DNA from 2 places in the Alteromonas sp. MB-3u-76 genome. Region 2 is predicted to be linked to the other one. Evidence: predicted binding sites of a transcription regulator. Region 2 holds the regulator's gene; the other holds the start of a gene.
What was found. Region 2 encodes FNR, which switches genes on or off when oxygen is low (the NO sensors DNR and NnrR bind a similar motif). Its sites were predicted from a motif close to TTGATCTAGATCAA; they were not measured.
Positions count from the first base shown of each region.

Region 1: the regulator FNR is predicted to act here: its motif matches at 10,877-10,890, upstream of CW735_RS11060 (PRC-barrel domain-containing protein).

Region 1 covers NZ_CP025115.1:2,480,817-2,497,464, reverse strand. The annotation lists gene CW735_RS11120 (CC0125/CC1285 family lipoprotein) at 1-322, opposite strand, end outside; gene CW735_RS11115 (hypothetical protein) at 348-632, opposite strand; gene CW735_RS11110 (hypothetical protein) at 721-1,239, opposite strand; gene CW735_RS11105 (DUF883 domain-containing protein) at 1,252-1,584, opposite strand; gene CW735_RS11100 (response regulator) at 1,746-3,881, opposite strand; gene CW735_RS11095 (response regulator) at 3,893-4,345, opposite strand; gene CW735_RS11090 (sensor histidine kinase) at 4,335-5,861, opposite strand; gene CW735_RS11085 (hypothetical protein) at 5,858-6,091, opposite strand; gene CW735_RS11080 (sigma-54-dependent transcriptional regulator) at 6,106-7,440, opposite strand; gene CW735_RS11075 (LysR family transcriptional regulator) at 8,068-9,000, opposite strand; gene CW735_RS11070 (rhodanese-like domain-containing protein) at 9,097-9,447, opposite strand; gene CW735_RS11065 (ArsR/SmtB family transcription factor) at 9,622-9,933, shown strand; gene CW735_RS11060 (PRC-barrel domain-containing protein) at 9,995-10,738, opposite strand; gene maoP (DUF413 domain-containing protein) at 10,951-11,304, opposite strand; gene CW735_RS19760 (hypothetical protein) at 11,668-11,835, shown strand; gene CW735_RS11050 (LysR family transcriptional regulator) at 11,961-12,800, shown strand; gene CW735_RS11045 (DUF2750 domain-containing protein) at 12,811-13,161, shown strand; gene CW735_RS11040 (ribonuclease J) at 13,383-14,756, shown strand; gene CW735_RS11035 (EAL domain-containing protein) at 14,945-16,648, shown strand, end outside.
Region 2 covers NZ_CP025115.1:2,136,774-2,153,421, forward strand. The annotation lists gene CW735_RS19750 (methyltransferase domain-containing protein) at 1-356, shown strand, start outside; gene CW735_RS19755 (hypothetical protein) at 413-607, shown strand; gene CW735_RS09520 (EAL domain-containing protein) at 670-1,785, opposite strand; gene CW735_RS09525 (tRNA-uridine aminocarboxypropyltransferase) at 1,974-2,657, shown strand; gene tpx (thiol peroxidase) at 2,851-3,348, shown strand; gene CW735_RS09535 (sulfurtransferase) at 3,455-4,282, shown strand; gene cobB (Sir2 family NAD+-dependent deacetylase) at 4,243-5,043, shown strand; gene CW735_RS09545 (LysE family translocator) at 5,055-5,681, shown strand; gene CW735_RS09550 (stress protein) at 5,768-6,499, shown strand; gene CW735_RS09555 (glucosaminidase domain-containing protein) at 6,492-7,283, shown strand; gene CW735_RS09560 (DUF2987 domain-containing protein) at 7,280-7,915, shown strand; gene CW735_RS09565 (patatin-like phospholipase family protein) at 7,907-8,908, opposite strand; gene ttcA (tRNA 2-thiocytidine(32) synthetase TtcA) at 8,908-9,861, opposite strand; gene uspE (universal stress protein UspE) at 9,981-10,904, opposite strand; gene fnr (fumarate/nitrate reduction transcriptional regulator Fnr) at 11,006-11,746, opposite strand; gene CW735_RS09585 (sulfite exporter TauE/SafE family protein) at 11,794-12,453, opposite strand; gene ccoS (cbb3-type cytochrome oxidase assembly protein CcoS) at 12,440-12,655, opposite strand; gene CW735_RS09595 (heavy metal translocating P-type ATPase) at 12,657-15,035, opposite strand; gene CW735_RS09600 (FixH family protein) at 15,035-15,514, opposite strand; gene ccoP (cytochrome-c oxidase, cbb3-type subunit III) at 15,800-16,648, opposite strand, start outside.

The sequences.
Region 1 (16,648 bases), 340 kb from region 2:
CTATAACCCGTTTCTTTTCAATGTTTGTAGATGCGACAGCAACAAAATCAAATCCATTAGTCTGCGCGATTTCTGCTGCTCTTCTCAGTGCATACTGCTGCACCTTATCAGCAGGCGTCTTGTCAGAAGCTTTAAACAGAATTCGGTATTCTGCGTCGCTTATTTTTTCACTTGAATAACCGTAGCTTTGCTCTGATTTGGCCGATTTATAAGGTGTAGGCGATGCTACTGGAACCGACGCACAACCGGCTAAAATGTTGCTTGTGATAATTGCGGCACCTACGACAGCGTGAATATTTCTTATTTTAAATTTATGACGCATCAATAACTTCCTTTTGCCATATTAATTACATTTTAAATAGCGATAGCAACGCGGTTCTGCCTATCGTTGTTAGTGCTGTTTTACGATTCTTTTTCACTTTTGGTTTCGCGTCAGATGCACCTTTATAGGCGCCTAAACCCACAATAGAAAGAATAACTTCAGGTTTGCCAAATAAAAACCTGCACTTCAATTTGGCGTTTTCTTCCGCTAACGATGCGTGATGCTTTTGGGCATAAAGATCTCTTTCTTTTTTCTCAATATCAAGCAACTGTTCTTTCAGTAAAACGATTTTCATCAGTGCGTTAATCATAACGTTTATCCTTTACTATAGCGTAGTTTCAGACTAATGACGTCTTATGGGAGTCTTATGAAAATATTATGCAAATTTTATGCAAATTTTATGTAAGAAGGCTGCGTTTTATTAACCCTATCACCCTTTCAAAGCTAACTAGTTGAGATGCATTTTTTGCCAGTCTAAACAACAATATTGCTGCAGCTACATTAATGCACAGAAGGATGCAAATAATGACAAACACGCTGAGGTTTACAGAATACAGCGCTATGCTCAAGCCAACATTGAGAATTACCCAGCACACCATAGATATGACGAAAACAGCCATCGAGGCCACTACAGTAATAAGAAGAGAGCGCTTGATGAGCATTAATTCACTGTTGAAAAGGCTTAAAAAGGCTGTCCCTTGCTTTGTACGCTGCTTAACGGCATTTTTTAGCGCGTCGAAAATGTCTTCATATTCAGGGTTGGGGTAGGGAGGGGACGCGCTACGGCCCGATGATGCCCTCTTACTGGCGTCTGCAACATTATCGAAGTTCGCCTGATCCCTTGGGGGAGTCAGGCGAAACGGATTTTCATCGCTCACGGTAAAATGAGCATGCCGAAAATCAGGTAATTCACTCATAGTGGCGAGTTACTACTTTTTACGAAATAGCGAAGTCACTAACACTCCCGCTGCAAAAGCGAGTCCCGCTGTTGCCACTGGATTTTCAATCGCGTAATTACGCACTTTTGATGATTGCCACTTTTGTTCGGCAAGACGCTTGCGTTCTGACATGTTTTCTGCAGACGCTGTTGCTGTGCGACGTATATTTTCCTCAGCCACGCTAGCATTATCTGCAAGCTTATCTACAGACTCATGGAGTGATTCTTTTAGTTGGTCCGTAACGGGGTGGCTAGGTTCTGATGTTGCTTTACCATTTGCCGATGTATTTTTCGCCGCTGTGGTTTTCGCAGTTTGTGTAGCCATAGTAGTCTCCTTGATTTTACTAGGTTCAAATAGATAGGAGCAACTGTTATGCCATAGGTTAGGTATTTGATTTTGCTGGCTTTTAGATATTTTGATTTAGAATGTTAAGTAGAATGCACACAGATTTGTGAGCACTCTGTAAGAATTGCGCAGTTGGTCAGTTATACTAGTATGCTCTCTAGATCGTTTTTAGTAACCGGTTTAAGCAAAGCACTGTCTATACCAATAGACCGCATAGTGCTTTCATCAGCTTGGTGGCCACTGACTATGGTTAATTTACATGATGTCTGCTGCAGTTTAATTTTTTTGGCCAATTCATAACCATCGTAGTCCGGTAGGGTTAAATCCATCAGAATATGATCGAAACTTTGTTCATCAACAGCGTCTAGTGCATCACTACCACATAAACTCTTCACTACCTCGCATCCCAAGTGAGTAAGAAATAATTGCAGTAACTCCGCAGCATCTTCATCATCCTCAACAACAAGCACTCTTTTGGCACTCGGCTGAGTTTGCTTTTCCTCATGTTCAGCGCTCTTAACCTCTGAGGTAGGTAGTTTTTCTTGCTGAGGCTTCAGCGGGCTAGGCACATCTAGCTTAACCCTAGTCTCTGGCCGCTCAGGTGCAAAAGGTTTGTTGATTGGCATACCTGAAACTTGCGTCTCGACATTTGAAAAAGTCACTGGGCTATCTTCAGGTAAATAAAGTGTCAATAAGCTTGCCAGGGCAAACCTATCAATGGGTTTCCCAATAACGTCGTTAAAACCTTCGCGAATGAGAGATTCTTTTAATCCTTTACGGCTCGCCGCAGTAACTGCAATAACGGGTAGGTCTTTGCCGTGTCGCCTTATGGCATGTAGTGCCTCTATGCCATTCATAACTGGCATATGGATATCCATGAGAACTAGGTTAAAAGGAGCATTTTGTTCATCTGCTTGTAATACTGCCTCGAGGGCTTTTACGCCATTCTCGGCGTAACTGATATCGGCTTTAGACTGGCTCACTAAGTGTCCGGTAAGCCTTCTGATTTCGCGCAAGTCATCCACAATGAGTACTTTGCCGGTGAGCTGCATGTTCAGGTTACTGGGCTCAACAGGAGCAACTTGCCCAAGTGAGAGCTCATCAAATGTTTGATCGCTGAGATTTCCAGGGTTGATGAAAAAACTAAAGCTGCTGCCTTCACCCATTTTAGAAGAGACAGATATATCGCCTTCCAGCTTACAAACCAGTTCTTTACATATGGCAAGCCCAAGACCCGCGCCACCATGATTAGCACGCATAACATCTTCAATTTGTTCAAACGGGTGGAAGATGTTGTCCAACTTATCCGGCGCCATCCCAATACCAGTATCATCAACAGTAAATCTTAACACGCTCTCTAGCGCTTTAGACTCTGCGTAGCTTTCGCTCTGCTGACTTACCTTCGATGGCTCCATTTCTATGGTAAGCGTAATGCTGCCTTTGTCTGTGAATTTCACAGCGTTGGTTATCAAATTGATTAAAATTTGACGCAGACGAGTGGGATCGGTTCGAATAAACTCTGGCAACTTCGTCTTAGGCACGACATTTAAACTCAGTCCCTTATCCTTAGCATTCAATTGCATCAACGAGTGTATATCAGTAAGAAACGCAGCTAAGTTAACTTCTTTCATATTCAACTCAAGCTTATCGGCCATTATGCGCGACATGTCGAGCAAGTCATTTAGCAGACTCAACAGGTGTTTACCGTTTGAATGAATGATAGAAAGTTCTTGTTGAAACGGGCTATTTCTGGCGTCGTCTATCAATAGTTCCGTATATCCTAGAATGGAGGTGAGCGGCGTTCTTAATTCGTGTCCCAAATGAGCAAGAAATTTATCCTTCGCCTTGTTTTTTTGTTCTACCTTATTGCGTTCCATTCGTTCGTTTTCGATATCTCGACGAACGAGTGCGTAACGAATAGTTCGCATGAAACGCGGCGATTCAATTTCAGATTTTTGAAGATAATCGGCAGCGCCTGCGCGCATCACCATCTCATCGACAGTTGAGTCAGATTGACCTGTAAGGATCACAACGGGTAAGTTGTACTGATTTGCTTTTAATTTGTCTATGACGTCAAGGGCGTTTTCGGCGCCCAGCAAAAAGTCTAGAAGGCACAAGTCAAATGTATCTTGTTTTAAAGCCTCGATGGCCGAGTCACTGTCGGTAGCCCACGTGAGCAGGAACTTAGGAGAGTCGCAACGCTCTAGATAATCAGAGGTAAGGAAGTAGTCATCTTCATCATCCTCTATTAATAGAATTTTTATTACCTCTGTCATCTAGTACTCCGCTACTCGTGTGGTAGTTCTACAAATTCAATCCAATACCGACCGAGTGCCCGCATTAGGTCTACTAAACCTTCAAAGTTAACAGGTTTAGTAATATAAGAAGCGCAACCCAAGTCGTAGCCTCGAAGCATGTCTTCTTCTTCCTTTGAAGTGGTTAAAATAACCACAGGAATGCTGCGCAATTTCGGATCATTTTTTAATTCTTGAAGCGCTTCACGACCGTCTTTACGAGGCATGTTGAGGTCTAGCAAAATAAGACTGGGGCGAGGGTATTTTTCAGCATCGCTATATTTTCCCTCGTGACGAAGAAATTCGAGCAACTCAACACCGTCTTCGACGCAAAAAAGCGTATTTAAAACCCGCGACTCTTTCAGCGCGTCAACAGTGAGTAAACGATCATCCTCATCGTCATCGGCCATTAAAATATTAATTGATTGTGCTTGCTTACGCGTCATGCGAAGGATCTCCATTATCGTTATTAGAGCCGAAAGGCTCGCTATCTAGGGGCAAAATAATTTCAAACTTAGCGCCATTGCCGGGCTCACTGCTTGCGGCTATTGTACCGTTATGTCGCTCTACAATGCGCCGGCATACGGCAAGACCAATCCCTGTGCCTTTGTATTCGCTTCTGCCGTGCAATCGTTGAAACGGCGCAAATATTTTCTCAGAGAAGGTTTGATCAAAACCGATACCGTTATCTTCAACGGTAATTTTTATCCATTGGTATTCATCAGACTTGAGTATGTTTTCAAGCTCCACGCTATCTGAATCTGGGTCCATCCTAGAGCAATTTACCTGCACTTTTGGCACGAGATCCGCTGGCTGAAACTTCAGTGCATTAGACAGTAGATTCAAAAACAACTGTTCTAACTGTGATTTATCACCGCGTATCTTTGGCATATCTGAAACGGTTATTTCAGCTGATTTCTCTTCAATGGCAATTTCTAAATCGCTCAATACTGAGTTGAGTACTGAGTTTAGCTCTACCTCGGAAAAATCTTTTCCACGGGTCGATACACGAGAGAAAGAGAGCAAATCAGAAATTAGCATCGACATTCGCTCTGCTGCATTTAGCATGCGGGCAAGAAAGTCTTTACCTCTTTCATCTATCACATCACCATAGCCAGATTCTATTCTGTTGCCGAAGGCGCGAATTTTTCTAAGTGGTTCTTGAAGGTCGTGGGAGGCGACAAATGCAAAGTCTTCTAACTCTCTATTACTCCTAGCAAGTTCATCAGAATACACACTTAACTCTTGAGTACGCTCTTCAATTTTCGCTTCTAATTCTTCATTGATTGCCTCAAGCTCGGCCTGGTGTTTTTCGTTTTCTCTGGTATTGATTTTAAGTAACAGAAAAATAGTAACGATGAGCAGAAGGGTGGTCGCCGATGAAATGATCAGGGTATTCACCGAGTCGCGGCGTAGCTTCATCAAGTTTGCTAAATGGGTACCCTGTATATTCCGTTCTGAACTATCTACCTCTTCGAAAATCTTCTCGAATTGGTTGTATAACTCAAGACCTCGGTCAGATTTAAGTAAGCTTAATGCTTCTCTTTTATTGTTTTCGCGAGCGAGTTCTACAACTTCGACCATGCGGTTTATTTTTTCTTTTGTCAGTGCCAGCAAGTCGTTGACGCGTTTGCTTTGCTCTGGCGAATCTGATGCAAATACACTTACCTCCACTTCATCTGCAAGGGCGGCAAACGTATTCAGGGTTTGCGTATATTCGTTTAAGTAGGCTTCGTCTTCTGTCAACAAATAACCCCGTTGCCCAGATTCAGCGCGCAATAGCGCAACATGGAGTTTGTTTACCGCACCAATAATACGATTTGTGCTAAACAGTTTAGCTTCTAACGCAGACAGCTCATCTAGTGTATCTACAACGTAAAAAGAGTTGGCTGTGATAACTACGATCACAAGCACGACCATCAGGATCCAGCTGTAAAGCGAAGATAAAATTTTATTTATCATTTAGCTGAATCCGATACTGTCTCGCTCAACTCTGAAGTCATTTCAGAAAGGGTGTTACTGCAATCTTTAGAGCTCGCAATAATTTTTTCCAATGCATCCACAGCTTTTTGTGTAGGAATATCGCCGTTCAAAGCCATTTTTACCAACTCAGCTTGCATGGATATTCTATTTAACGGTTTACGTGCATCGTGAACATACACACTCATTTTTGAAAATTCTTCATTGGTCATAACTTCGCCTTTAATTACTGCTCGTCTTTACTTAAATCGCCATAGGCATGAAGACGGTTGTAAAGCGTTTTTGTGCTAATCCCTAGCATCTCAGCAGCCATGGTTTTATTACCGTTCACTTTTTCAAGAGTTGCATAAATAAGCTCTTTCTCTACATCTTCTATTGTGCGGCCTGCTTGAAGAGAAGGTGTTGTACTCTGCTTTTGAGCGAATGGCGATTCGATAGTTTTAGGAAGCTCTAACGCGTTGCTTTCCGGATCGCTCATAATTGCCGCGCGGTGAACGAAATGACGGAGTTCCCGCACATTCCCTGGCCAGTCATATGCTTTTAAGGTTTCAAGTTGTGCTTCATCCCACTCAAAACTGGCGTTATTGTCTTTATTAAACTCTTCAATAAACGTCTTTGCTAATAAAGTAATATCTTCTTTTCTATCGCGAAGGGGAGGAATAGTGATAGGAAAAACGGCTAGTCGAAAGTATATGTCTTCCCGTAATACTTTGCTTTGAGCGATTTCTTCCATTGTTCTGTTTGTAGCAGATACCACACGGCAGTTAACAGGAATTGTTTTGGTACCGCCTACTCGAATTACCACTTTGTTTTCGAGCACCCGCAGCAGGTTAGGCTGCATATCGATGGGCATCTCTGTAATTTCGTCTAAAAAGAGCGTACCGCTTTCGGCTTGCTCAAATACGCCTTCTTTACGTCCAACAGCGCCGGTAAATGCCCCTTTTTCGTGGCCAAATAGTTCGCTGGCAATTAATTCTTTCGAGAAAGCACCGCAGTTTGTCGCAATATAATTACCTTCGCTGTCTGAGGCTTTATGAATAGCCGCAGCTACGACTTCTTTACCAACTCCGCTTTCGCCCAATAACATGACGTTGGCACTGGTTTTACTCACTCGAGAAATTAATTTATACAGCTCCTGCATGGCAGGCGACTCACCAATAAGTGAGTCAAAGTGCTTTTCAATTTTGTCTCGCTTAGGGGCTGCTTTTTCGGTTTTTCTGCTAAGAACGGCTTCAATATCTTCTCGTTGAATAGGTTTAACAAGATAGTCTATATTCGGTCCGCACAATCCTTTGATGACACTTTTCACTGATGGGTGGCCGGTAATAAGCGTCACCCGAGGACGCTTTGGCAACATGTCTAGCTCATCGAACAAGTGAGCTCCACTACCGTCTGGCAGCATAAAATCAAGCAGAATATGATCAAAAGTTTCTTTTTGTAACCAGTCTCTCGCCTCTTGAAGTGTGGCGGCTGTTAAAACGTCGTGCCCTAAAAATTCAATAATGGTACAAGCTACTTCAGTAAATTCAGCATCGTCGTCGACAAGTAATACGGTAAGCACGTGGGATTCCTTCTCTATCTAATCCGTTGATATAAAAATTATAACAATATCAATAATATAAATTCTTACTTATACAAAAGTCTATCATTAAGTTGTGCAAATGTAGCTTTTATATTTCTACTTTTTTAAGCGTGTTCAAATCTTGAAAACTATACAGGGGCTGTGGTGATGAATTTTAACCTGCGTTAATTCAGCATTCTTTCAGTGCTTATCCAATATTTATATAAGCGCATAGAATTAATCATTACTCAGGCCACAAGTGTTAAACGTTAACATGTTGCGCCTTTTTTCTTATGGTCTGTATAGCCTGTTTATGTTTTCGCGCCGTAGAGTATTGGAAAAGCCGTTGCAAAATTCATTCCTTCAATTTGCCGGCTTTTTTCTGCGCAATTGGCTTCCATTCACTCCTTGCAATACGAGCCAGAGAGAGAGGATCGCAATCTTTAGCGGATGCAATACGCGCTGTCTTAGCAACATCATATTTTGCGTTGTCATGACAAATTTACTTGATTGTCTGCAAATATTACTCGGTGGGTACTTTTTATGACTTGTACTTTACTCTCATATTACCCGCTCGCATCGGGAAATATTTTACTTAATAGGGTTTGTGAAGCACTAAGGAGAACTTTAGGGATCACATGCACCATTTTCCATGGCGATGAAGTCAGAAGACGGTAAGCTCATCGCCTGATAGCGAAGCTCCCCAATAAATGAACGTGCTGCTGGGCCGAGTGCGTCACCATCTTCAAAAGACAAATAAAGTAAGGTTTTTCGTAGCGCTGCATTATTATTTAGCGGGAGTGGTTTTAATGTGCCGCTTTCCAATTCTTTTTTGATAATGGCAATGGGGAGCCACGCGAAGCCAAGCCCTTGAGCGATAATATCGAGGGACGTTCTTACATGGCTGACAGTCCAGCGCTGGTCAGCACCTAACCAACCTGCATCGGCTTTACGTTCAGCAGACGAATCCCTTACTACAATTTGTCTGTGAGATTTTAAATCTTCCAACGTAAGCACTCTGTCAAGTTGATGCAGAGGGTGATCTTTATGGGCGACAGCTGCAAATTCTATTTCACATAGGTCTTCGCTAAATCCACTGGGATAAGGGAAGGGAGAAATGCCGATATCAACATTGCCGCTTGAAAGCATAGAGTTTGTTCCGCTCAGCACGGTCTCTTCAAGCTCTACCCGTAATAAAGGAAACTCTTGAGATACTTTGTTGAGAACATTATAAAGAAGCTGAGAGGGGAATATAATATCTGCCGCTACTCTAAGCGTTGTTTCTGTGCCATACCGAAGACTATTGGCCACCGATTCTAATTTTTGGGCCTCGTCGAGCAAAAATGACGCTCGACGGTACATGAGCTCTCCTTGCGGCGATAGCTTTACCTTGCGGCCACTATTTTCAAACAGCACCACGCCAATCGCATTCTCGAGCTTCTGTACGGCATGATGAACGCTAGACTGGCTTTTATGGACGACTGCCGACGCCTGATTAAAACCTCCAGCGTCTACTACCGCTTTAAACATTCTCCATTGTTCTAATGTAGATTTCAGCATATATCGTCCACTGTAATTTCAAGACTAACCTAACCGAATAAACGATTTAGTAATATGGAATGAGAGCTAACGCTACAGTGCGTAGGTCGCATTTTGCTAAGCTCGATGAACTTGCTTTATGGTTGCCAATGAACACGTTACTACAGAAACATTCTCATAACCCATCTTTATAAGTTGTTCGGCGGACAGTTTCGCTCTTGCACCAGAAGCACAGTGCAGATAAATCGGTGTGGATGGATCTTTTGCCTTTTCAAGCATCTGCATCTCCAATACGCCTCTTGGAATATGCAGCGAGGCTTCGACATGATTTTCTGCTACCTCTGCTGGCTCTCTCACGTCAATCAACATACCCTGATTGCTTTCAATTTCTTGTGCAGCTTGCTTTGCTGACACTGTTCTAATATCCACGTCGATATTTTCTAGGCGTCTTTTTAAATCAATAAGCATATGATTATTCCAAATTTTATAATATAAGTTTAAACTAATGTATATTTGTGATTATTCAAACGCAAGATAATATAACTCATCGAATCCTGATTTTAGGTAATTTATGAAAAAACTCTTATACTTTAGTATAATATTGAAGTACTTTGTCACTTTCAGCAAAAGCAGGGATTCATAATGTCTGAGGAAATGTTACTAAGCCCCACCGAAATGATGGAGCATTCTGCAGAAGCAGAGTTCTTTTTAAAGCAGTTTGCTAACAAAACGCGACTTATGATTCTTTGCTCTTTGTTAAAGCAAGAAAAGTCGGTTTCTGAGCTGTTGCAAGTAGTTACCGTCTCACAGCCTGTGATTTCGCAACATTTAGCCCTTTTGCGAGAGTCGAATATGGTTGCAACACGAAGGGAAGGGCAAACCATTTATTATCGGCTATCCGATGAGAGGGTAAAGCGGCTAATTGGATTAATGTATGAGTTTTTCTGTGAGTAAATAAAAACGTCCGCAGAGGTGCGGACGTTCTCATTAAACCTTTGTCTCAATTAGCATTGAGCTACATATCATTGATTTGGGCGGCTAGGGCCGCAATGTAATGGCCATCGCCCAATCGCTCTTCATCCACTTCTGGTCGCTTCATAAGGGCATCGTGACTTAAATTCACGGCTATATGATGAGCAGCCCAATCAATTTCTTTTATGTCAGTAGGTAGAAGTGCTAAATGCTTTCCTCCAGGTAGCCAATTATTTGTATCTACCACGAGCATTACCAATTTCCATGTTTCTGTATCAATCAGAAAATCACTAATATGACCTACATTGTCATCGGTAGTTGCAACTTCGTAACCATCAATTTCACCGCAGGCCCGTAAATGGTTAGTTGACTCTGGCGGTAAATCACCTTCTTTGGCTTCATCGGTAGGTACGCTTACTAATTCGTTCGGATAGGCATATTCACCCCAGGCCCCTGGACCTATCCAATAATATCCGTAACCAAAATACTTAAAAAGATGCTCTTCATATTCACGGGATACGGGTTTGTGTTCGTCGATAGAGGGGCTGTTTTTAAGCGTTTCTACTGTCATGTCCACATGAACAGAACTATCGTCTACATCAACGTGCGTTACCGAGACAGGTGAAATAACCACTTTTCGGCTAAGCGGAAGCCACGTATTCGTATCGGCCACTAAATAACGCGTAGTGTAGGTTTCATCGTCAAAGAGTATGTCTTTAACACCACCAATTTTGTCGTCTGTGGCGTGGATTGAATACTGTGTGAGTTTCTTTGAACTTAAAATCATCTTTGCGCCTCCTTTGCTTGGCAGATAGTGATAAAAAGTCTAAGCCAACGTAATGTTAGTTTAGGCTTATTACCTTGCATTAAGTGTAGTTCCTAAATGCTAAAAAACATCATGTTTTCAATTTGTTCTGCCTATAGATTGATTGAGATCAGTTCAGAATAAACAAAAAAGTCCGCATTCAGCGGGCCTGTTTCTAAATAGACTGTAACCTGTTAAGCCACGTCAAATTCGTCGTCTGAATAGGAATCGTCGTAATCTGCCTGGTTACTCGCGCTGCTATGCAGGGTGTAAAAATGTTTTTTTCCCCTAGCAAGGTGAACGTACTTCGACCACGCTTTTTCGATACTTGAAGATGCTTCTGCCTTGCCTTTAGTGAAGTCGACAAAATGCATCTCTTCAGCATTTTCAGGGTCTAAATCTCCACGCTCTAGTGATAATAATGTGAGGCCGTATGTGGTAAGTAGATTTGCTTCGGAAATACTAAAGTCTCCCGACTTTTTAAAGCCATAAGGAAATTTTTGGCGATCAATAAATGGTTTTGTTGACGGACGAATCGTTGTGCTCATAAGGAAATTTCCAACGTTGTTTATTCCACGTCGCACTTTTAAATGAAGTTTGCGTTTAGATAAAGCAAAAGATTTTTTTCTTATCAATAAAAAAAATTTATCTAATTATTCATAGACCTGTTACATACCTATGTTTTTAAACCGTCTTTCACTGAGTGTTTAGTTTTATCCGCGCAACGCGGTGTAGCGGCGGCTTTCAGTACTGAAATGCTTCCATTTAGCCCGAAATTCGCAAAGCAAAGATCACCACGCCCTAAAGTAAAAATTATTATCGATACGATAATTAAATTTCATTTCCAATTCCCCCCACTCAAGCAATAATCAAAGGGTGGTTATACTTTCTAGAAAATTTTTGAGATTGTAATGAGTAAAGATTATCGTTTTCAAAGTGAGGAGTGGGATGCGTCGGATGACGGAGAGTTTCACTCTAAGAAACCGAATTCACTGAGAGAAAAAAGTGTAAAAGCGATGCGAAAACGCGCTATGTTGCGCCGAGACAAGCAGCGTCGCTCGCACGAAGAAGCTCACTAAAACAAGCTTTCGGTTAAAAAATCATCGTGCGCTATCTATTGATAGCGCATTGCTGTGCTTTTTGCTGCAATTGACGTATTATTTAAGCCTCTCAGATCTTAAATTACGCTGGTTGTACTGCAAGTATGGATATACGCTTTCTCACCACATTCATTGAGGTGACTAAAACTCGTCATTTCGGCAAAGCCGCTGAAAATCTTTATCTTACGCAATCGGCGGTGAGCGCCAGAATTAAACTTCTTGAAGAATATTTTCATACTACGCTATTCATCCGTCAGCGAAATAGTATTCAGCTTACTCAGTCCGGTGAGAAGCTGCTGCCTTACGCGCGTCAGTTATGTAACACACTGAGCGATGCAAAGCAGGAACTCCAAGTGCAAAGCTCTGAATACGCGGTTTGTGGTGCCACGCAACTAGCCAGCGATCTTTTTTTACCCCATGCACTGGCATACTTGCACACGCATTTTCCAGATTGGTCTGTAAAAGCCGATGTTTTAACACTCGACACCCTTTCGCGGCAGCTTCACGAGCGTGTTACTGACCTTGCATTTTCTACTGAACCATTGAAGTCTGAAGACGTAAACAGTGTCGTTCTATTCGAGCAACCACTGGGGTTGTACAGAGTCGGCAAATCATCTGACTCTATTAATGCTGAAGAGTTTGTTGCTATTGATTGGGGGGCAAAGGCAAGAGATTGGTTACTCACGGCCTACCCACAGCTTAGAGATGCAAAATTGAGAACAAACTCTTTGTCGCTTGCACTCAATAACTTGTGCGAGGAAGGCGGAATCGCGGTTTTACCGGCAAATATAGAGACACAATTACGCGGGCGTGCAGAAGTCACTCTCATCGCTTCTATCGATAATACGTCGTTGAAAGTATATCTTCACACCATGAAACAAATTAGACGGGTAGGGTTAGCTGACATCATAGCGAGTGTCTCTTCCATCGCCTCAATTACATAGCGAGAAAAAAATGTCATCAATACACCCAATGTTAGAGAAAAATACATTTCAACGGTTGGAGACAAGCCTTGCTTCCATAAAAGAACAAAAGAAACTTTTCATTCTCACCGACGAGCATGGCTGCGTCATGCTAACTACCGATGAGGACGACGGCGTGCCAGTATGGCCAGAGGCTGAACTAGCACTTCTTTGGGCCACAGACGATTGGTCGCATTGTGAGGCTATGGCGCTGACTACTGATGAATTTTTGACAAAATGGGTACCAGGCATGTCTCAAGACAACTTAATGGTAATTGTATGTCCAGTGCCAGAGGAAGAAGGAGAGGTGATAACACCGCAAGAGTTCGCTCAGTCTCTGTAGAGTGATCTAAGCATTGAGAACTGCGTTTACAAGATATCATCTGCATGCGGGTACAAATGTGGTTATTCAGGGCTTATTCCAGTACAAACGAGCTCGCCTCAGCACCTAAGACGTGCCAGCAGCACATACTCGTAGCGAGTTGTTAAATAAGCCATCCTTTGTCAGGCTGAGCTTAAATGGGTCGTATATTATAATAGCGTTACATTATTGAGGTAAATAACGTGTTAGAGCCGGGCATTGATGATCTGTGGTTTGCTCCGCTAGGAGGAACCGGTGAGATAGGAATGAACCTAAACTTATATGGTCATAATGGACAGTGGCTGATGGTTGATTGTGGCGTTTCTTTTGACGAACCTCTCGTTGCTCCCTATAAAAAAAATTCGACTCAGTCTAGCAAGACAACCCACAGAGTTGTGGCACCAGATCCCTCTTTTATTGCCGGCCAAAAAGACGCACTGGCGGGAATTGTTATTACTCATGCACATGAAGATCATGTGGGTGCAATTCCCTATTTGTGGCAACGCTTTAGAAAGCCAATTTATACCACGTCTTTTACTGCGGAAGTGCTAAGACGCAAATTATCAAGAAGTAAGCTCGCAAATAAAATACCTATTGTTGAAGTTTCTGCGGGCGATTCAGTGAACATTGGTGTGTTTACAGTGAAGTGGTTAGAAATAACCCATTCATTACCCGAGCCTTTCGCATTAAAAATAGAAACCCCGGCAGGCGCTGTTCTGCACACCGCTGACTGGAAAATAGATGCCGCGCCGATAACAGGGAAGCCTTTCGAACCTAAACTTTATAAACAACTTGGAAAGGAGAATATTCTCGCGTTAGTTGGTGACTCAACGAATGCGAACAAGCCAGGGTTTTCTGTTTCTGAGCGCAATTGTTACGACGGTCTTCTCAGCACAATTCTACCGCTAAAAGGACGTGTGGTAGTTGGGTGTTTTGCCAGCAATATAGCGCGACTTATCACTCTTGCTAAAATTGCACGAAAAACCGGTCGTTACATGGGACTTTACGGAAGGTCATTAATGAACATGTATGGCATTGCTCGTCAGCAAGGCATCTGGCCCGATGATTTGCCTGTAGCAGATGCTCATCACCTCGGTTATCTTCCTCCCAAGGAAGTTTTGGTGGTAGCCACAGGAAGCCAAGGAGAGAAAAACGCCGCTCTTGCTCGCTTTGCCCATGATTCGCATCCACATTTACAACTAGAAAAAGGCGATACGGTTATTTTTTCTAGTATCGTTATACCGGGTAATGAAGAGACGGTAGCGCGCCTAGACAAAGCATTTAAAGGAAAAGGAATATCAACTGTTCACAGTGAGTCCAGTCCACTGCCAATTCACGCGAGTGGCCACCCTTGCGCGGAAGAGCTGAAATTAATGTATAGTTGGGTAAAGCCTCAAATAGCCATTCCAGTTCACGGAGAGCAGACTCATTTACTGGCACACGCTGAAATTGCAAAGTCTGTCGGTGTTATGAAAACTTATGTTGGCGAAAACGGTGATCTTTATCGATTGGCACCACAGCCGAGTATACGTAGAAATGTTATTCCTGTTGGACGAGTACCGGTTCAACAAGATTGACGATTAGTAACCGGCCAAAGTTATCGCGCATTTGGCTAAAAAAATAATGCCGCTAATAAAACTCTGCGGTGAATCAAAGGCTTAACTTTTATATACTTTATTACTAATGTATATTTTATGGTCTGCCCAAAAGACTTTTCTTCTGTTACACTCCTCCAGAATCATTTCTGCCTACAACGACCTCGGGTATGCATCGGTATATATACATCAGTTTATGTTTCGTTTTGTTCAGCACGCTAGCTGCGGCTGAGCCGAAAATACAAAACCCGGTTTTCCAACCGCTGTCCACAAAAAATGGCCTTCCTCAGGATGTGGTTAACGACATTGTAGTCGATAACGAGGGCTTTGTTTGGATTGCGACAGACGGAGGATTAGTTCGATGGGATGGTGTAGAGACAAAAGAAATTGATAATAGCGACAATCTTTTTTCAAACAGCTACATCTCACGCCTAACCATTCAAGAGGGGGAGGCGCTCTTTGTTAGTGTGTACGGCAAAGGAATTTATCGCGTCGACCTTGATACCCAAGCGATTGAGCAGTTAACGCCTACGCCCTATAAATATTACCAAGACTACATACAATTTGCCGATGCCTTTCACTGGCAAGACAGCACACACCTTATTATTACCCTATCGGAAAACGTTCAGCGTCTGAATACGCAAACCGGTGAGATTGAAAACCTAGCCACGCTTCCGGATGACCTCATCCAGCTTTCTCAAGGTATTCGTTATGCCATCACTGTTGACGAGATACTTTTAGTGGCAACTTCGGCGGGCGTTTTCACTCTGGACACATCCAAAACCTCTGCGACGCTTGAAAAGCTTGACTACCTAAACGGTATCGCTGCCACCGAAGATAACCAAAACGCAAAGTTTCTTATGCAAGACGATAGCGATAGAGTTTGGATTGCCACAGTTAACGGCGTTTTTACAACTGATAAAGAGAGTTTTCTGGCGCAGGTTCGCGAAGGAAAAAATAGCCGGTTTGAACAAGCCATATCAGGCCCTAACGTATGGACGATGGAGCAGTCGAAGGAGAATGCGTTCTGGCTAGGTACAAACAGGGGCTTGTACGAGCTGAGTAAAAAAGAAGGCAGGTGGACTTACGAGCATATTCTTGAGCCCAACAACGGTCGCTCGGCATTGTCAGATAAGAAAATTGCTGCAATAGCAACAACCAGTGATGGGAACCTTTGGCTTAGCAGCATATTTGGTGGAGCTTTGCATTTTGTAGTGCAAAGCTCTGAGATTTACACTATTCAAAATGAAAGACAAGCCAAGACCGATAAGCTTAGCGACAATGTGGTATGGGCGCTTGCAGAAACCACACCAGGTAAACTGTGGATTGGAACTGCTAACGGCCTAACTCACCATGATTTGTCTACGGGAACGTCTACGCATTATTTTAAAAAGGCCGTTGAAGATTCTTTGCTTGGATTGAATAACATCGACCGAATAGCTCCTGCGCCTAACGATAAACTTGTTATCCAAAGATATGAAGGCATGAGTTTATTTGATCCAAAAACCGGCCTGGCGAGCTCATTACCGACAAAGGATAGCAGTGATAAAAGTTTACTGGATGCGTGGGACGCGGGCTTCTCGATAACCTCTGATGGGCAACTGTATTTCATCGGAGAAAACGAGTTTTACAAGTATGATTTTGCTAGTCAGACGCTGACAGCACTGCCCTTTGATCCCGCCATCTTAGATGTAAAATTTGCGAGTAGGTTTCTGGGAGAATCTGAATATCACAACAATGATATGTTTTTGGCTATGGAAGGTGGGCTCTGGTTAATCAACAGGAAAACCAACGAGCCAAAACTTGTATATCGGTTTTCTGAAGGTGACCGATTGAATGAACAGTCTGTAAATTCTTGGGTAATTGATAATACC
Region 2 (16,648 bases):
TTACAGGCAAGCAGTACGATAAAATTGCCTCGTGGTGGCATGATTATCATAAAACATCTTCATATGGTGTGAAGCCATTTGAGCATGCGCTTAGCTTTGTGTCAGCAAAGAGAGAAGAAAGGCAAACTGCACCATTAGCGCTTGATGTTGGTTGCGGCAGCAGCGACAGATTTATTTCAATATTAGAGCGTAGCGGCTTTTTGCTTACAGGCATTGATGTGTCTGAAAAGATGATTAAGTTGGCAAAAGACAACCATCCTAGCCACCATTTTTGCATGATGATATTGGCGCTTGGCAACCAGACAACGAGTATGATTATATTTATGCTTGGGATAGCTTATTTCATCTTCCGCTGAGCATGCAAAAGCCAGTGCTCACAAAGCTTTGTAACTGTTTGAAGGAAGGTGGAGTTTTGCTTTACACCTTTGGCGGTGTAGAGGGCGAACAAACCGGCACAATGCAGGGTAACACCTTTTATTACAGCTCCATTGGTACGAACAAAAATATTCAGCTTCTTATCGAAAACGGGCTACACATTCAGCATTTAGAGAAAGACCAATACCCAGAAGATCACGTTTATGTCATTGCTAGTAAAGCGCAAGCGTAACCGTAATGAAAATAGTATTGGTCTTTTCGCCGGACCTATTTTAACGCCTCAATTTTAAACGTTTATTTCGCGGCAGCTTTCAGTGGATTCATTTTTTGATCAATTTGCTGCGCTTCTTCAGCCGATAAGGTCTGTGTTGACAGCGGGGCAGGCCGTCCATAGAGATAGCCTTGGAGATAATCGGCTTTCGCATTTTTTAACCAGCTTGCTTCATCCTCTGTTTCCACACCTTCCGCAATTACCTCTATACCGCTGCGATTTGCTATTTGAATGAGACTATTCACGATATTTTGTTTATAAGCATCATTATGTACACCCCTAACTAACTCCATATCTATTTTTACAAAGTCGGGGCGTAAACTTTGAAGTAAGTTTAATCCTGACCAACCGGAGCCAATATCATCTAGTGCAATTTGGAAGCCCGCATTGCGATAGAACGCCAGTATCCCCTTTAAATGGTTAAGGTCGTCGGCTCTGTGAGTTTCGGTTACTTCAAACACAATATCAGAGGGTGAAAGACCTATTTCATTGATTGCTGCAGCAGTAGCTCTTAGGCAGTAAGACGGGTCGTATATGCTTGACGGGTTAAAGTTAATAAACAGCTTGGAATTAAGCTTACCCCGCGCTGCGCATTCAACGGCCGAACGTCTTGCTACTAGGTCGAGAGAGAACAGCAGGTCAGATTTTTCTGCTAATTTAAAGGCTAACGCTGGCGGTACGATAGAATCATCGCTGTCGCGCACCCTAAACAATCCTTCGTGAGCAAAAACGCTTTCATCTCGCGCGTCAATAATAGGCTGAAACCAAGTCTCATAACGTTCTTTTTCAATACTGTCGATTAACCATTTTGCTTGATAACGATTAACCAAAATTTCTAATGTCACTATACGCCCCATGTCGTCAATTGACGGGGCGCCATCGTGGCATGCCGTTGTTACCTTCGTATTTTCTTTTTCTTTTGACTCAAGCGCACCATTTATTGACATAATAAACTTCTGAATAGCCGGGCGTTCAACGACACAAGATATACAGTGATCGGACTGTTGAGTCGCGTTGATGTCCATAGATCCGCAAAGCCCAGCAACTTTAGAAAAGGTTTCTAGGGTGGGAACAAAAATCCAAAAATGAGTGGTATCAAAAAAATAGTCGTCTATGGATTCACAATCGGCACAATACATTAATACTTCCTAAAACATGGTATACACTTGTTGTTACAGTTTTCAGTACTATTTAGTTTTCTATGTAATTAATTTCTTTTAAGGTTTTAAATCAACTTCTAAAGATGCTGCGATACAAATATGCTATCTTTCGCGCTTATGCACACTATTTTCATCTTTTTCAGTAGGGTAAACCGTTGAATTCAGTCATGTCTTTGCGAGCTGAAGAACTGCTTAAGTCTGAGCGTCCTTTTCACGCTAGGGGAAGTAAAGTAAAACGCTGTGACGAATGTCTGTTACCAAAGCAAAACTGCATTTGCTGCCACAAGCCTGCGCAAAGTACTAACGTTGCCACCGTATTTCTCATGTACAAAGGAGAGTATTATAAGCCAACCAATACGGGTAGGCTCATTGCCGATGTGGTTAAAGAGAATTATGCCTTTTTGTGGCATCGCACAGAGCCTCAAGCTCAATTACTCGAACTGCTGAATAACTCCAGCTATTTGCCTATTGTGGTGTTTCCTCATGAATACGCGCATGCTGATAACTGTATTAATCACCCCCCCCAGATTGATAACAAGAAACTATTATTCATTTTTCTAGACGGAACATGGCGTGAAGCAAAAAAAATGTTCAGCAAAAGTGCTTATCTCGCCAATTTGCCGGTTTTAGGGGTAAATGTGAATGAAACCTCTGACTACTTATTACGAGAGGCAAGTCATACCTTCCAGCATTGTACGGCAGAAGTGGGCATAAGCGTGCTTGAACTGGCTGGAGAAAAAGAGGGGGCAGAAACGCTAGCCCAGTATTTTAGTATTTTTCGGCGTGAGTATGTAAAAGGCAAGCCTCATTTAAGAGATAAGCTGGCGTTTGCTACATCTCAAGTAAAATAGCGCAACAAAATAAAAAAGCACAGGTAAGAAAGCGAAATTTGCAGGTAAGGTAGCTATTTATGTAACCTGTAACCAACAGTAAAATTATCTGCAATACAGTATTGAGCGTTTACAGCGCAAATTGCGTAAACGATTAGTATCAAAACGGTGTGTCTTACACCCTTTTTCAACGAGCTAAACGGAGAGATTAATTATGTCGACAGTCACTTTTCAGGGTAACGAAGTAAAAACAGTAGGCGAGTTACCAAGCGTTGGTGAAAATGCGCCCGCATTCACCCTTGTAAAAGCCGATTTAGGTGAAGTAACGCTAGCGGAATTATCAGGTAAGCAAGTAGTACTAAATATTTTTCCATCAGTCGACACAGGAACCTGTGCCGCGTCTGTTCGCAAGTTTAATGAGCATGCCGCTACGCTTGATAATACGGTTGTTATTTGTGTTTCTGCGGATCTTCCATTTGCAGCGGGTCGTTTCTGCGGTGCTGAAGGCATTGAAAATGTCACCACTGGATCGACATTTCGCTCATCGTTCGGTGAAGACTATGGAGTGGCCTTCGAGTCTGCGCCATTAACAGGGCTTATGTCTCGCTGTGTTGTAGTTATCGATACAGAAGGTAAAGTAACTTATACCGAGCAAGTTGCTGAAACTACAGAAGAGCCAAACTATGATGCCGCGATTGCTGCATTGAACTAAAAACGTCAGCGTGGGCATTGCCCGTTATTAACGTAATTTGCAACTGTCTTATTAAGTAATTAGAGGCAAGGCAGTTGCAATATTGAGTGAATTTTAGGAGAAATTTATGTCTTCAGCGTTGCTTCAGGTTGGAGAGCTTGCAAGTAAAATGCAGGAGCTTCCGGTCACTCTCTTACGCGCTTTAATGGACGACCCACTCACGCAAACACCCGATAAGCGTAATGCGATGGTGTTGCCCGCATCTGTAGATATTGATCTCGACGGTGAGGGCAGCGACCACTCTAAAGGTCTTCCTCATACCATGCCATCTGCACAGCATTTGGCATTGTATTTAGGGAAAACAGGAATAACTGCAAACACAACAGTAGTTGTTTACGACACCAGAGGGATTTTTAGCGCCCCCCGAGTATGGTGGATGCTCAAAGCTATTGGTCACAAATCTGTATTTTTACTCGATGGTGGGCAGCCAGCATGGCAAAGTGCAGGTTTGCCGGTTTCTGAGCAACAGTTCTATGGCAAGTTAACGTATCAAGCATCACCTAGTGAGGGTTGGTTTGTTAATGCCGATAGTGTTGTTAGGGCGCTTGATTCCAATGTGCAGCTTTTAGACGCACGAAATAAACCTCGATTTCGAGGTGAGGTGTCTGAACCTCGTGTTGGTGTAAGATCTGGCCATATGCCTGGCGCTTTTAATATTCCCTATGGCGACTTGCTCAGCGACGGACACTACCTTCCGATTGATTCCCTTAAACGCATTTTTGACCAGTCGAAAATAGATTTGTCACTACCCATTATATGTACTTGCGGTTCAGGCATTACTGCCTGTGTGGTCGCTTTTGCAGCTTTACTGTGCGGAGCGAAAGACGTATCTGTTTACGACGGTTCGTGGTCAGAGTGGGGCGCCAACGAGAGTTATCCCGTAGCCGTTGGCTAGCACTCGCAAAAATTCTAATACAAAACGAGCAAATCATGCCCTTGAACAAAACACTTCCCAATATTGTTGTGCTTACCGGAGCAGGTATATCGGCGGAATCTGGATTAAAAACATTTCGAGATAACGATGGTCTTTGGGAAAACCACAGCGTTGAGGAAGTCGCCACGCCTGAGGCTTTCAAACGTAATCCCGATTTAGTTTACCGATTTTATAATGCGCGTAGAGCTCAGCTGCAAGAGGATAAGGTAAAGCCTAATTCAGCACATCATGCACTTGCGAAGCTAGAGCAGCGGTGGCAAGACAAAATGGTGTTGGTAACACAGAATGTAGATAATTTGCACGAGCGAGGGGGCAGCGAGCGTGTTTTACATATGCATGGTGAATTGCTTTCGGCAAGATGTGGGTTTTCTCTAAAAACGTTTGATTGGGAAGCGCCATTTGATCATACAACGCCATGTCCTTGTTGCAACACCAATAACCTCAGGCCCGATATCGTTTGGTTTGGTGAAATGCCTATGTACATGGACGATATTTATGCACATCTTTCCAATGCTGATATCTTTATTGCTATTGGCACCTCAGGGAATGTTTACCCGGCCGCCGGGTTTGTTCAATTAGCAAAGAGTAGTGGTGCTCATACCATAGAGGCAAATCTCGAGCCTGGGAGTTCTAATGCGCTTTTTGACGAATCACTAACGGGTAAAGCTTCAGAAATTGTACCTATGTGGGTAGATGAACTACTTGAACAATATGGATTTTAAAGACTAGCCAAATGCCTTACCTCAACGAATTTTTAACTATTGCGCTTGTTCATCTTGTCGCAGTTGCAAGCCCGGGGCCAGACTTCGCTATTGTAGTGAGAAACAGTGTCGCTTACGGCAGACGTATTGCGCTTTACACCAGTGTAGGCATTGGTGCTGCTATTTTGTTGCACGTGGCGTATTCTCTGGTGGGCTTAAGCGTAGTGATAGCAACCACGCCATGGCTATTTAAAACCTTCAGCTATTTGGCCGCGGCCTATTTACTGTATCTTGCCTTTGGTGCACTGCGTAGCAAACCAAATAATGACGCAGTCACCTCAGATCAAGACCAGCCAAAAGCTATGATTTCGGCTAAAAAAGCCCTTTGGATGGGCTTTTTAACCAATGGTCTAAACCCTAAAGCAACCTTGTTCTTTTTGTCATTGTTTACCGCTATCATCAGCATTGAAACCCCTTTTGAAGTGCGGTTAGCCTATGGCGTTTACTTGGCTGTTGCTACCGGTTTGTGGTTTTCCTTTTTGTCGTTCATGTTGAGTACGGGAAAAGTGGCAGAATTTATTGGTAAGAAAGGCTATTGGTTAGATCGTGCCATGGGGGTTTTGCTCGTTGGACTAGCGGTTAAGCTGGTAGCGGGTTAAAAACGAATAATAGTATGCGAACAAGCATTCATGTGCGCGAATTGTTATACTCTGCGCGGTTCTCACGTATGTACTATAGGAATGATGTGAAAGACGTAAATTCTGATCGCTTAAACACGACATTAGCAAAGCAGTATAATTTTGATGTGAAAGCACTGCTGAAAAAAGCTTCTGAGTTAACGAAAGCCAACTTTTCTCCTTTGCTTCAAAGCAGTATTGTTATGTTTCTCACGTTTGTTGTGATGGGTGTCATTGCTCAGAGTTTTATAACCGTTAATGGCGACGGCAGCTATGTGATAGAACACCAATCAATTATTGAAATTGTAGCAATTTGTTTGGTTTCACCGCTGATAACTGGCTTATATATGGCCGGTGTTAAGCACGCGAGGGGCGAAAGTACTACCGTATTTTCGGTGTTCGCTTATTTTCCTCTTTTATTCCTTGTAGCGCTAACACAGTTGATAAACAGTATTTTGGTACAGCTAGGTGTAGTGTTGCTTATTCTTCCTGGCGTTTACTTTTACTTAGCTTCGTCATTTTCTCTCATGCTGGTTGCAGACAGAAAACTAACGCCAATTAGTGCCATTATTCTCTCTTGTCGCGTATTCAACGCATACTGGAAACAGATGCTGGGGATATTTGGTGTCTTTTTTCTTTTGTTTGCCACAGTGCCACTTACTTTCGGCCTGTCGCTAATTTGGGTCTTGCCATTTTATTTCAGTACTATGGGCCTTATTTATGAGGAGCTGGTAGGCGAGCAGGGGGCAAACGTAATAACATCAGGAAGCGACGTTAAAGAGTCGAATTTTAATGCATAAACGCGAAACCTTTAAGATTGTCCTCATAACACTGGGTGTTTTGGCGGTCATAGTGATCAACGCGATAATTTTCAAAGAGGGTACGCCAGATATTCTGGACGTGCCGCAAACCGTTAAGGCTAATAAGCCAGTACCAGACTTTTCTAAATACACCCAAATAGCAGAAAAGAAGGCTGCGTTTTTCGACTATCTAAGGCCAGAGGTAGAAAAACAAAATGCGTATCTGCTTACGCTGCGTCATTATGTTCAAACTTTATATCGCAAGGCGCTGGCGGATGAGCTGTTTAGCGAAGAAGATATTTCCCGACTGGCATGGCTAGAAAAAGAATATAGAGTTGATGCAGAGCTGCCCCTTAAAACAAGGCTGCTTAATTTACTACAGAAAATTGATGTCTTGCCTGTGGAACTGGTACTTGTTCAAGCTGCAAATGAATCAGCTTGGGGAACTAGCAGGTTCGCCCGCAAGGGGTATAACTTTTTTGGGTTATGGTGCTTCACAAAAGGCTGTGGTTTTGTGCCTAACAGACGAAATGATGACGCATCTCACGAAGTGGCTAAGTTCGAAAATTTATCTCAGGCGACTTATACCTATATGCGTAATTTGAACAGGCATGATGCTTATAAAGATTTGCGCGAAATCCGCAGTCGCTTGCGCGCAAATCAAATTGCCATTAGTGGCGTAGCGCTTGCCGAGGGCCTGATGAAATACTCTGAGAGAGGAGCGGCATACGTGGAAGAATTACAAAATATGATCAAGTACAACGAGGAGTTTTTAAGCGAATGATACGGGTAGCTTTGGTGTTGCTTTTAGGGCTTATGACGGTTGATTCAAAGGCGGAAACCATTGACGTTGAATATAGCCGGTTTTATAGCCATGTTAAAAAATTAGATAACGAAGACACCCAAGCTTTGCAGTTTGCGTTTGGTTTTCTTCGCGTCGGCGAAGGGCGCTTATGTGGCGTAAGTAGTGCTGAAATTGTCACAGATAAAAAAACGATGTCATTAGATGTCAGCGACGAGGGGCGATTTACCGTACCTACTGAAAGAGCACTTAAACTTGCCGACGCGCTTGTGCGAATTTCCCTTGATGAAGCCGCTAACGTGTGCGACATGTCCGTTCAATTGGAAACCAAACCTGAATATCTCAAAACCCGCTACACCCAAGAGGAACTTGAGTTTATTTATTCGCAATATGAAGCGTTTTTCAACGAAATGGGAAGTTTTCTATCTTTTATGATGCCAACGGTAAAAGGGCTGATGATTCAATTTAAGGATGAGAATCTAGACCACACTACACCTCAAGGTGTCACCATTAATAATGGCGTTTTGCACCTTGAACAAGAGTGGATCAGTGAGGCGAGGGGGTTGTCATTACCTCAAGCCCCTCTTCGTATTACTGCTATGGCCTCAAGTTAATAGCTGGTAGCGAATTTGTTCTGCGAGTCGGGTGATGGTTTCTTCACCCTTCTGGCAAAGCTCTTCCGCGCGGTGAAACTCCATAATACCCACATCGGTGAGTTGAGGCTCTATAAGAATATCAGGTGGGTCTCCGGCGAGACGGGAGCGCGTTACTCGAGCCTGCAGTATCTCCAATGAGCTGCTCATTACGCTCATTATACCCGGCGGATTTTTCTTATTCACCTTTGCTGGTACTTCGGTAAATTCTTCTTCTACTTTCTCAATAACCTCAGAGCCCAGTGAATCGCTATTTTCTTGTGAATGACTATCGTTCTGTGACTCATCTTCCGATTTACTATCAGGGGTAAACCACTGCTTGAGAACGTTCTGGCTTTTGGTGAAAAAGTCTTCGGTTTTTTGCTGGTTATCTTCGTGATCCTTGCGAAGTTTTTCTAAGCGAAGAGGTCTAAAGTCGGCGTTGAGGTTTACTGCGATTACAAAATCTGCTCCCAACTGTCGACATAAATTCACTGGCACCGGATTAACGACAGCCCCATCAACAAGCCAGCGATCTTCGTAAGCAACCGGTGAGAAAAGTGCAGGGATAGCACAAGAGGCCTGAATAGAATTACCAACCGGGCCAGAGTCAAATACCACCTCACGCCCAGTATATAAATCGGTGGCGACAGAAGCGAAAGGCTTGTTCATTGCCTCATAGCTGTCTGCACAAAATTCACTGGCCAATTTGTCGAAGACTTTTTGGCCGCTTGCAAGGCCGCCTCGACGCAAACCCACGCCCATTAATGCAAGCACCTGCCAATCGCTGAGCGAGCAGGCCCATTCTTTCAAGCCTTCTAGTTTGCCGCTAGAGTAGGCTGCTCCAACATATGCACCAATAGAACAGCCCGCCACAATGTCAATCTTAACACCCAGCTTTTCAAGAGCTTGTATAATTCCAATATGGGTCCAGCCTCTTGCTGCACCAGCTCCTAATGCAATTCCAATTTTCATTAACGTGGTTCCATAATGTTTACTATGTCGATAACTTCAGAAGAGTCTGGCATTTGAGCGTTATCAGGCGCATTAAATGTAGGCTGGTCGAAACCAATATCACCGTCTTTTACGGGCCCTTCCTGAGTAGTAATAGACTTAAAGTCATATAAGTTACTGTCAACTAAGTGCGAGGGAGCAACATTTTGAAGTGCACTGAACATAGACTCAATGCGGCCCGGAAAGCGTGCGTTCCAATCTTGCAACATCCCCTTTATATGCTGTCGCTGCAGATTTTCTTGCGAACCACATAAGTTACAGGGAATAATGGGAAAGTCGGAGGCTTCGGAATACACCTTAATATCGTTTTCAGTGCAGTAGGCTAGTGGACGTATAACAATGTGTTCGCCATTGTCACTCACTAGTTTTGGCGGCATTGATTTTAACTTCCCACCATGGAACATGTTGAGAAAGAAAGTTTCCAGCATGTCATCGCGGTGATGGCCAAGGGCTATTTTTGTTGCACCAAGTTCTTTTGCCGTGCGATATAGAATACCTCTGCGCAATCTTGAGCAAAGCGAACACGTGGTTTTTCCCTCTGGGATTTTATCTTTAACAATGGAATAGGTGTCTTCTTCCACTATTTTGTAATCTACATTTACGCTGTCCAAGTAATTAGGCAAGATATGTTCAGGAAAGCCAGGCTGCTTTTGGTCTAAATTTACCGCGATAATGTCAAAGTGGATAGGCGCAACACGCTTTAAGAACATAAGTATATCGAGCATGGTATAGCTGTCCTTGCCACCGGACAAACACACCATTACCTTGTCGTTTTCTTCAATCATGCCAAAGTCGGCTATCGCTTTACCCACATTACGGCGAAGACGCTTTTGTAGCTTATTGAAACTGTGCTTTTGCTTACTTTCCTGCGCAGCAGAAGACGACGTATTAGCGCCGTTAGTGCCTAAACTCATAATTAACTAACTTGGTTCGTGTAAAAGCCGCCATTATACAATAAAGCGGCTTTTGTTAACTACGGTTGTGTCCGGAATTTCTTCAACCGATTGAGGGCGAAACAAATGTCTCAGCGTTGCTAGACCGTATAAGGCGATACAAACCCGTTAGGTTTAATCGCTAATACATCACAGTTAAGAGCATCAATAACGTGCTCTGCGGTGTTGCCTATTAACGCGGCAGAGATACCAACCCGTCCTACCGTGCCTATGATCACCAGTTCGGCATCTATGTCCTTGGCAACTTGAGGGATAACGCGTTCAGGTAAACCTTCTTTTACGATACATTTGTCAGGAGCAATCCCATGTTTCGCCGCGTGTTTGTCCATTTCATCATGATGATGATTTTTAACTGCGCTGTGATATTTGTCAGAATCGAACTCTGGCACCTCAATGGCAATATTCAACGGTGTGGAAGGGTAACTATTCACTAAGTTAACGTGGCCTTTTAACAGCCTTGCATACTCGTTTGCGATCACGGTTATTTTGTCGTTGAGTGCAGCATGTTCCTCATCTTCACTGCCTACATTCACTGCAGCTATTATTTCGCCATCTTCCGGCCAGTCGTGCTCTTTTACAAGGAGAACAGGGCGAGGACACTTTCTCATTAGATGCCAGTCGGTTGGCGTAAACAACACTGAGGCGATGTCGTCGTGGTCTTTTGTTGCTTTAACCACTAAGTCTATTTGGTTATTGAGTGCGTAGTAAATGATGGCTTCGTGGGCTCTGTTATTCCACTCAACAACAATATCAATGTTGGAAAAGCCTTGTTCCTTTAATTGTTCCCCAAGCCACTTCGATTGATCCTTTGTCACTGCGTCTCGCATAGTATCCCGCTCGTCGGGACTAAGCATGGTCGTCATATCATAAGAGAGGTCATAAACTACCATCATGGCAGTCACGGTGGCGCCGGTTTTTGAGGCAAGTTCAAGAGCTCGACTTAATGCGGGCTGATTATCTCGCTCTGAATCAACAATTGCCAAAATGTGATTACACTCAATCATAATGTCTCCTTCTTATGAAGCAATACATTAAGTGTAATAGACAATAGCGAAAGTGTGGGTTGTTTTAGATCAATATTTTAACAGTTGCAACGGTTAAGCTGTTAACCGTTGCAAACAATACTGGGGCCTTTTAGCGCAGTTACCTTGCCATCAATAGCATCGAAGTCGAGGATAGTAATCAGTTTCCCATCTACTTTTATCAGCTTTTCTTTTTGAAAACGGCTTAACAAACGACTAATGGTTTCAATGGTAAGACCCAGGTAATTACCAATTTCATTACGGGTCATTGTAAGATGAAACTCTCGGAGTGAAAAACCACGCTCTTCAAAACGCTGAGAAAGATGAGAGATGAAATAGAGCAAGCGCTCCTCGGCTGTTCGTTTATTGAGCATCATGATCATGTCGTGATCTTGTTTTATCTCAGCACTCATAAAGCTCATAATCTGATGGCGTAATTTAGGAAACTGAACTGCCATCTCATCTAGTGTTTCGTAGGGTAATTCGCAAACCATGGCGGTTTCTAACGCCTGAGTATAACTTTGATGCCTACTTTCGCGCAGTGCGTCGAAACCGACGATGTCACCAGGAAAATGGAAGCCAGTAATTTGCTCTTCGCCGTCTGAATTGGTAACAAATGATTTAAACGAGCCCGTTCTTACTGCAAACAATGAAGTAAAGGTATCGCCATTGTTTATTAGCGTGTCGCCTTTATGCAGAGGTTTTTTACGCTCAATGATATCGTCTAACGATTCGATTTCTGTCTTATTCAAAGCCACTGGCAAACATAAATGACTAAAGCTGCAGTTTTGACAGTGGATAGAGAATCCGCTTCCTTTGCTCATAATTTCTATTCTCTTAGGATGAACATGGGTATATGTTACAACACCATTTAAGATAATGCGCTATAAATAAGATAAGCTGCATACAAGGCCATGGCCGATGCAATACCTTGACGCACAATAATGTGTCTAAAGCCTCTCACAATATACTGGCTGCCAGCGCCCACAGCAAGTAATGTTGGCAATGTGCCCAAACCAAAAAAGAACATAATTCCAGCGCCTTGTATCGCAGAGCCTGCAGCAAGAGACCAAGTTAAAGTGGAATATACAAGCCCACAGGGTAACCACCCCCAAAGAAAGCCATAAGGTATTGCGCTTAAGGGCGTTTTAAACGGGAGAAAGCGTTTTGAAATGGGCTGAACATATTTAAATAGATGCTTTCCTGCACTTTCAAGCGCTGTTAATCCAGTCCACCACTTCCCTAAATAGCAAGCAAGTAGGAAAAGCATCACACCGCTTAGCAAAGAAAGGACGTAATTCGCTAGTGGTACAAAATCGGTGGCTATTTTACCAAGAGCGCCGGTAATCGCACCAGCAAGTGTATAGCTTGCAATACGGCCACTGTTGTAAGCAAGGGTGAAAGGAAGTGCAGGCTTATCTTTCGGAGTTACCATGCGCAAGGCAGATACTATGCCCCCGCACATACCAACGCAGTGAACCCCGCCAGCTAGTCCAATAAGGAATGCAGAAAGATAGCTAATCTGATCCATTTTTTTCGTTTTCTTGCTGAATTCGCTTGCGCTGTTCTGCGAGTTTCTTTTCCTCAGGTGAGAGGTCATCGTCGAACAAAATACTGTAGCCCTGTCGATCTAGATCTTCAAACTGATTCGATTTTACCGCCCAAAAAAAGATTACCACGGCAAGGGCGACAATAATAATAGCGATAGGAATAAGTACATAAATAATGCTCATGCTATTTGCTCAATAATCGGGTTGAATTGGTAACGACAATAATACTGCTTAATGACATGCCAACAACGGCCATCCACGGCGACAAAAGCCCTGAAACCGCAAACGGTAGAATGATCAGGTTATACAGCACAGACCATCCGATATTTTGACGAATTTTCGTTTTTGCCTTGTGGGCAGTTTCAATTAACAGTGGGACGGAAAGAAGCTGGTCGCCAAGAAGAATAACATCTGCGGCAGTTTTAGCTACATCCGTTGCATTGCCTACCGCAATAGCTACATCGGCGCTGGCAAGAACCGGAGCGTCATTAATACCATCTCCCATCATCATCACTTTCTTATTGCGTGACTGAAGCAGCCGTACCTCTTCAAATTTCTGCTCAGGAGTAAGTCCACCCATTGCCATCGAAACGGGTAGGGAAGCGGTTAGTTCGTTTACGTTTTGTTGTGTATCGCCACTTAACACGACCAAGTCATTATGAACGGCAAGTGCATCTAATGTGGTTTTGGCGTCTTTTCGTAGACTATCGCTTACTTGAAACGCCGCTACTAATTTGCCGTCTGTGGCTAAATATACATTGGCTGATATCGGCAACGACTCGGGACTTATCTCACAAAATGCCGCCGAACCCATTGTAAAATTAGCGCCGTTTATTTCGCCACTAATTCCGCCGCCCGGAGTGACTGAAAATTGGCTTACCCTGTGTAATACATCGCCAGAGAAGGCATTGGCAATAGGGTGCTCAGAACGTGATTCTAGAGCAACCGAAATTTCCCACGCTTTGGTGCTGTCGACCGTGTCTGCGTACCAGTCTTGCTTGATGCTAAACTTTCCTTGCGTGAGAGTACCGGTTTTATCAAGAGCAACGGTATTTATCGTGGTAATTTGCTCTAGGGCGTCAGCCCTTTTTAACAGAATGCCTTGTTTGTTGAGTTTTGCCATTGCGCAGGTTAATGCAGAAGGCGTAGCAAGGCCTAGAGCACAAGGACAAGTGGCTACTAATACAGAAATGGTGATCCAAAAAGCATCAGCATTGCCGTTATAGGTCCAGTAGCTATAGGTTAATAATGCGATTAACAAGACTGCACTGACAAAGTATCTCGAAAACTCATCGGCCAGTTGCGCAGCTTTTGGTTTACTTGCCATGGCGCTGGCCTGAAGGCGCATTATTTGATTTACCAAGGCATTTTTGAGTGTATGTGTAACCGTTACCGTTAGCGTCCCGTCACGGCAAATTGTGCCGCCGTAAACGGTACTTTTGGCATGTTTTACGACAGGATCAAATTCTCCTGTTAGCATAGATTCGTCGACAGACGCACTACCTTCTTCAACTAGCCCGTCAACAGGAATGGTAGCGCCCGGTTTTATTACCACCACATCATTGGGTTTAAGCTGCTTTGCCAAGCATTCACTCATGCTTCCGTCGGGCAGCAATTTAGTTGCTGATACTGGAATATATTGCATCATATTTGCAGATATCTGTGCGGCACGATGCCGACTTCTGTGCTCTAAAAATCGACTTAGAAGCAACAGAAATATAAACATACAGATAGACTCAAAATACACTTCTCCTTGTTCGAGCAGTGTAGAGCGAATGCCCGCAATGTAGGTGCCGAAGATGGCTATTGTGACTGGCACGTCCATATTCACGGTTCTGGCGCTTAAGGCTTTTGCTGCACCCACATAAAAAGTACTCCCCGAATACAGCACCACGGGTGTGGTTAGCGTTAAGGCTACCCAGTAAAAATATTGACGAGTTTCTAATTCAATAGCGCCAAACCAGTCGAAGTAAAGGCCCGTCATTAGCATCATTACCTGCATGGTCATGATGCCGGCTAAACCAAGCTTTTTAATAAATACCTTTTCTTCACGTTTGTAACTGGCTTCATGCTCGTCGGGGTGGAAGGGAGAACCGGAGTATCCAATTCGCTTCAGAGTGGAGAGAATTTGGCTTAACTTAATTTTTGATTCTGACCAAGTGACTAATGCTCTGCGCTCTTGAACATTAACAGCAACCTGCTGTATGCCGTTCACTTTAGCGAGTTGCTTTTCAATCAACCAACCACACGCAGCACAAGTAATACCCTCGAGAGTTAATTGAATTTGCTTGTGCTGCCCCTCATCGTAAACAAACTCGTCTTGAAGGGTTGGGTCGTCGTACACTTTTAGTCTATCGAGAGTGTCGAGAATGCTATCATCCGATTTTTGCGCGGGCTCTGTTCTAAACTGGTAATAATCTTCTAGGCCGTTGTTAACAATGGCTTCAGCAACGGCTTGACAACCAGGGCAACACATTTGCCTGGTTGCACCCAGTACAACAGTTTCATAACATTTGTCGTCATCATTGGGTAAACCGCAGTGATAACAGTTGGTCTCTTTCATTAAGGATTAAACTTTATAACGTCGGTATTAGGAAGTATCAGTGTGTTCTCTATTTTCCAGCTTTCATCTACAGGTGTTAGAGATACCTTCCATTTTCCATCTAAGTTCTCTTCTATGTAACCGCGATAAATACCGTTGGCGTCGCGGCTGAGTAGGGTACTTACGTCTTTTTCTTCTAGCGTGACGTGGTAGAAATTAAGTTTTAAGGCATTGCCCTCTGCTGGAATACCAGAATGGAATTCCAGCGCAATACTGCCATCGTTGATAGTGAGATCTGACGTCATATTAAGTCTGCGAGCAACATCTTCCTTATCCAGACGAGCATTAATAGCTTTACCTTCTTTGTAATAGTCATCAACCACTAAACTGTCTTCGGTTGAAATCGCAAGATTTAAAAGTACGCCGCCCATAACCGCTGTTATCACAGGTACAGCAATAAGAAACCAGGGCCAAAATTGTTTATACCAAGGTGTATTCATTAATAGATAATCTCGATGTTATTTGCTAACTGCATACGCATAGACACTCTTTTGTTTTACTTTTTTCTGCTTTGCTATTTTTAGGGCGTCAGTTGTACTCAACTACTGCCGCGCTATAAAAACACAAAAATATCTATGGGTATGACGTTAATCTAGATGTGAACGTAAATTCCTTTTCCATCAAATCCTTAAGCATCAATTCCTTTAACATTCACGCTGTCGTATTTTCTCATAAAAAAAGCCCCGCAGTAACGGGGCTTTTTGCGATATTTAGCGATTCATATATTAATCATTTGAAAGGCTGTAAACATAGGCTGCAACGACATGAATTTTGTCTTCACCTAGAGTTTTCTTAAACGCTGGCATTACGCCATTACGACCATAAGTAAGCGTTTCTGTCACTGCTCTGTGACTGCCGCCGTATAGCCAGATGTTGTCTGTAAGGTTAGGAGCGCCAAGCATTTGATTACCCTTACCATCCATACCGTGGCATGCAGCACATGCAGCAAAGCGGGCTTTACCTGCTTTCGCAAGCTGTGGATCTACATCACGTCCGCTCAGACTTAGTATGTAGTTAACCACTTCGTCTATGCCGTCTTCGCCCATAGCATCCAGCCATGCTGGCATTGCAGCGCGTCGACCGTTTATCAGCGTCTCAACAATTTTGTCACCTGAACCGCCATACAACCAATCGTCGTCGGTAAGGTTAGGGAAGCCGCCGTTTTGACCGCGAGCATCAGAACCGTGGCACTGAGAGCAATTCTGTAGGAACAAACGCTGACCTACTTTGTTTGCCTCTGGATCATTCGCCAGCTCTTCAACCGGAATTTGCGCATAAGCTTCGAAAATTGGGTCAAATTTATCGGCCGCATAGTCTAACTCGCGGTCGTATTGAACCAATCTGCCTTGCTCTTTTGCGTCAATTCGCGCTTGCATAGACTCTTCTAAAGACTGAATATTTTGGTGAGAGCTCTTCCAACCTAATAAACCTTCGTAAGCACCTAAACCGGGATAAAGTGCCAGATATAAAAAGCCCCAAACGATGGTGATGTAGAACATAATTGTCCACCAGCGAGGAAGTTGATTATTCAACTCCTCGATACCATCAAATTCGTGACCCATTGACTCTCCTTC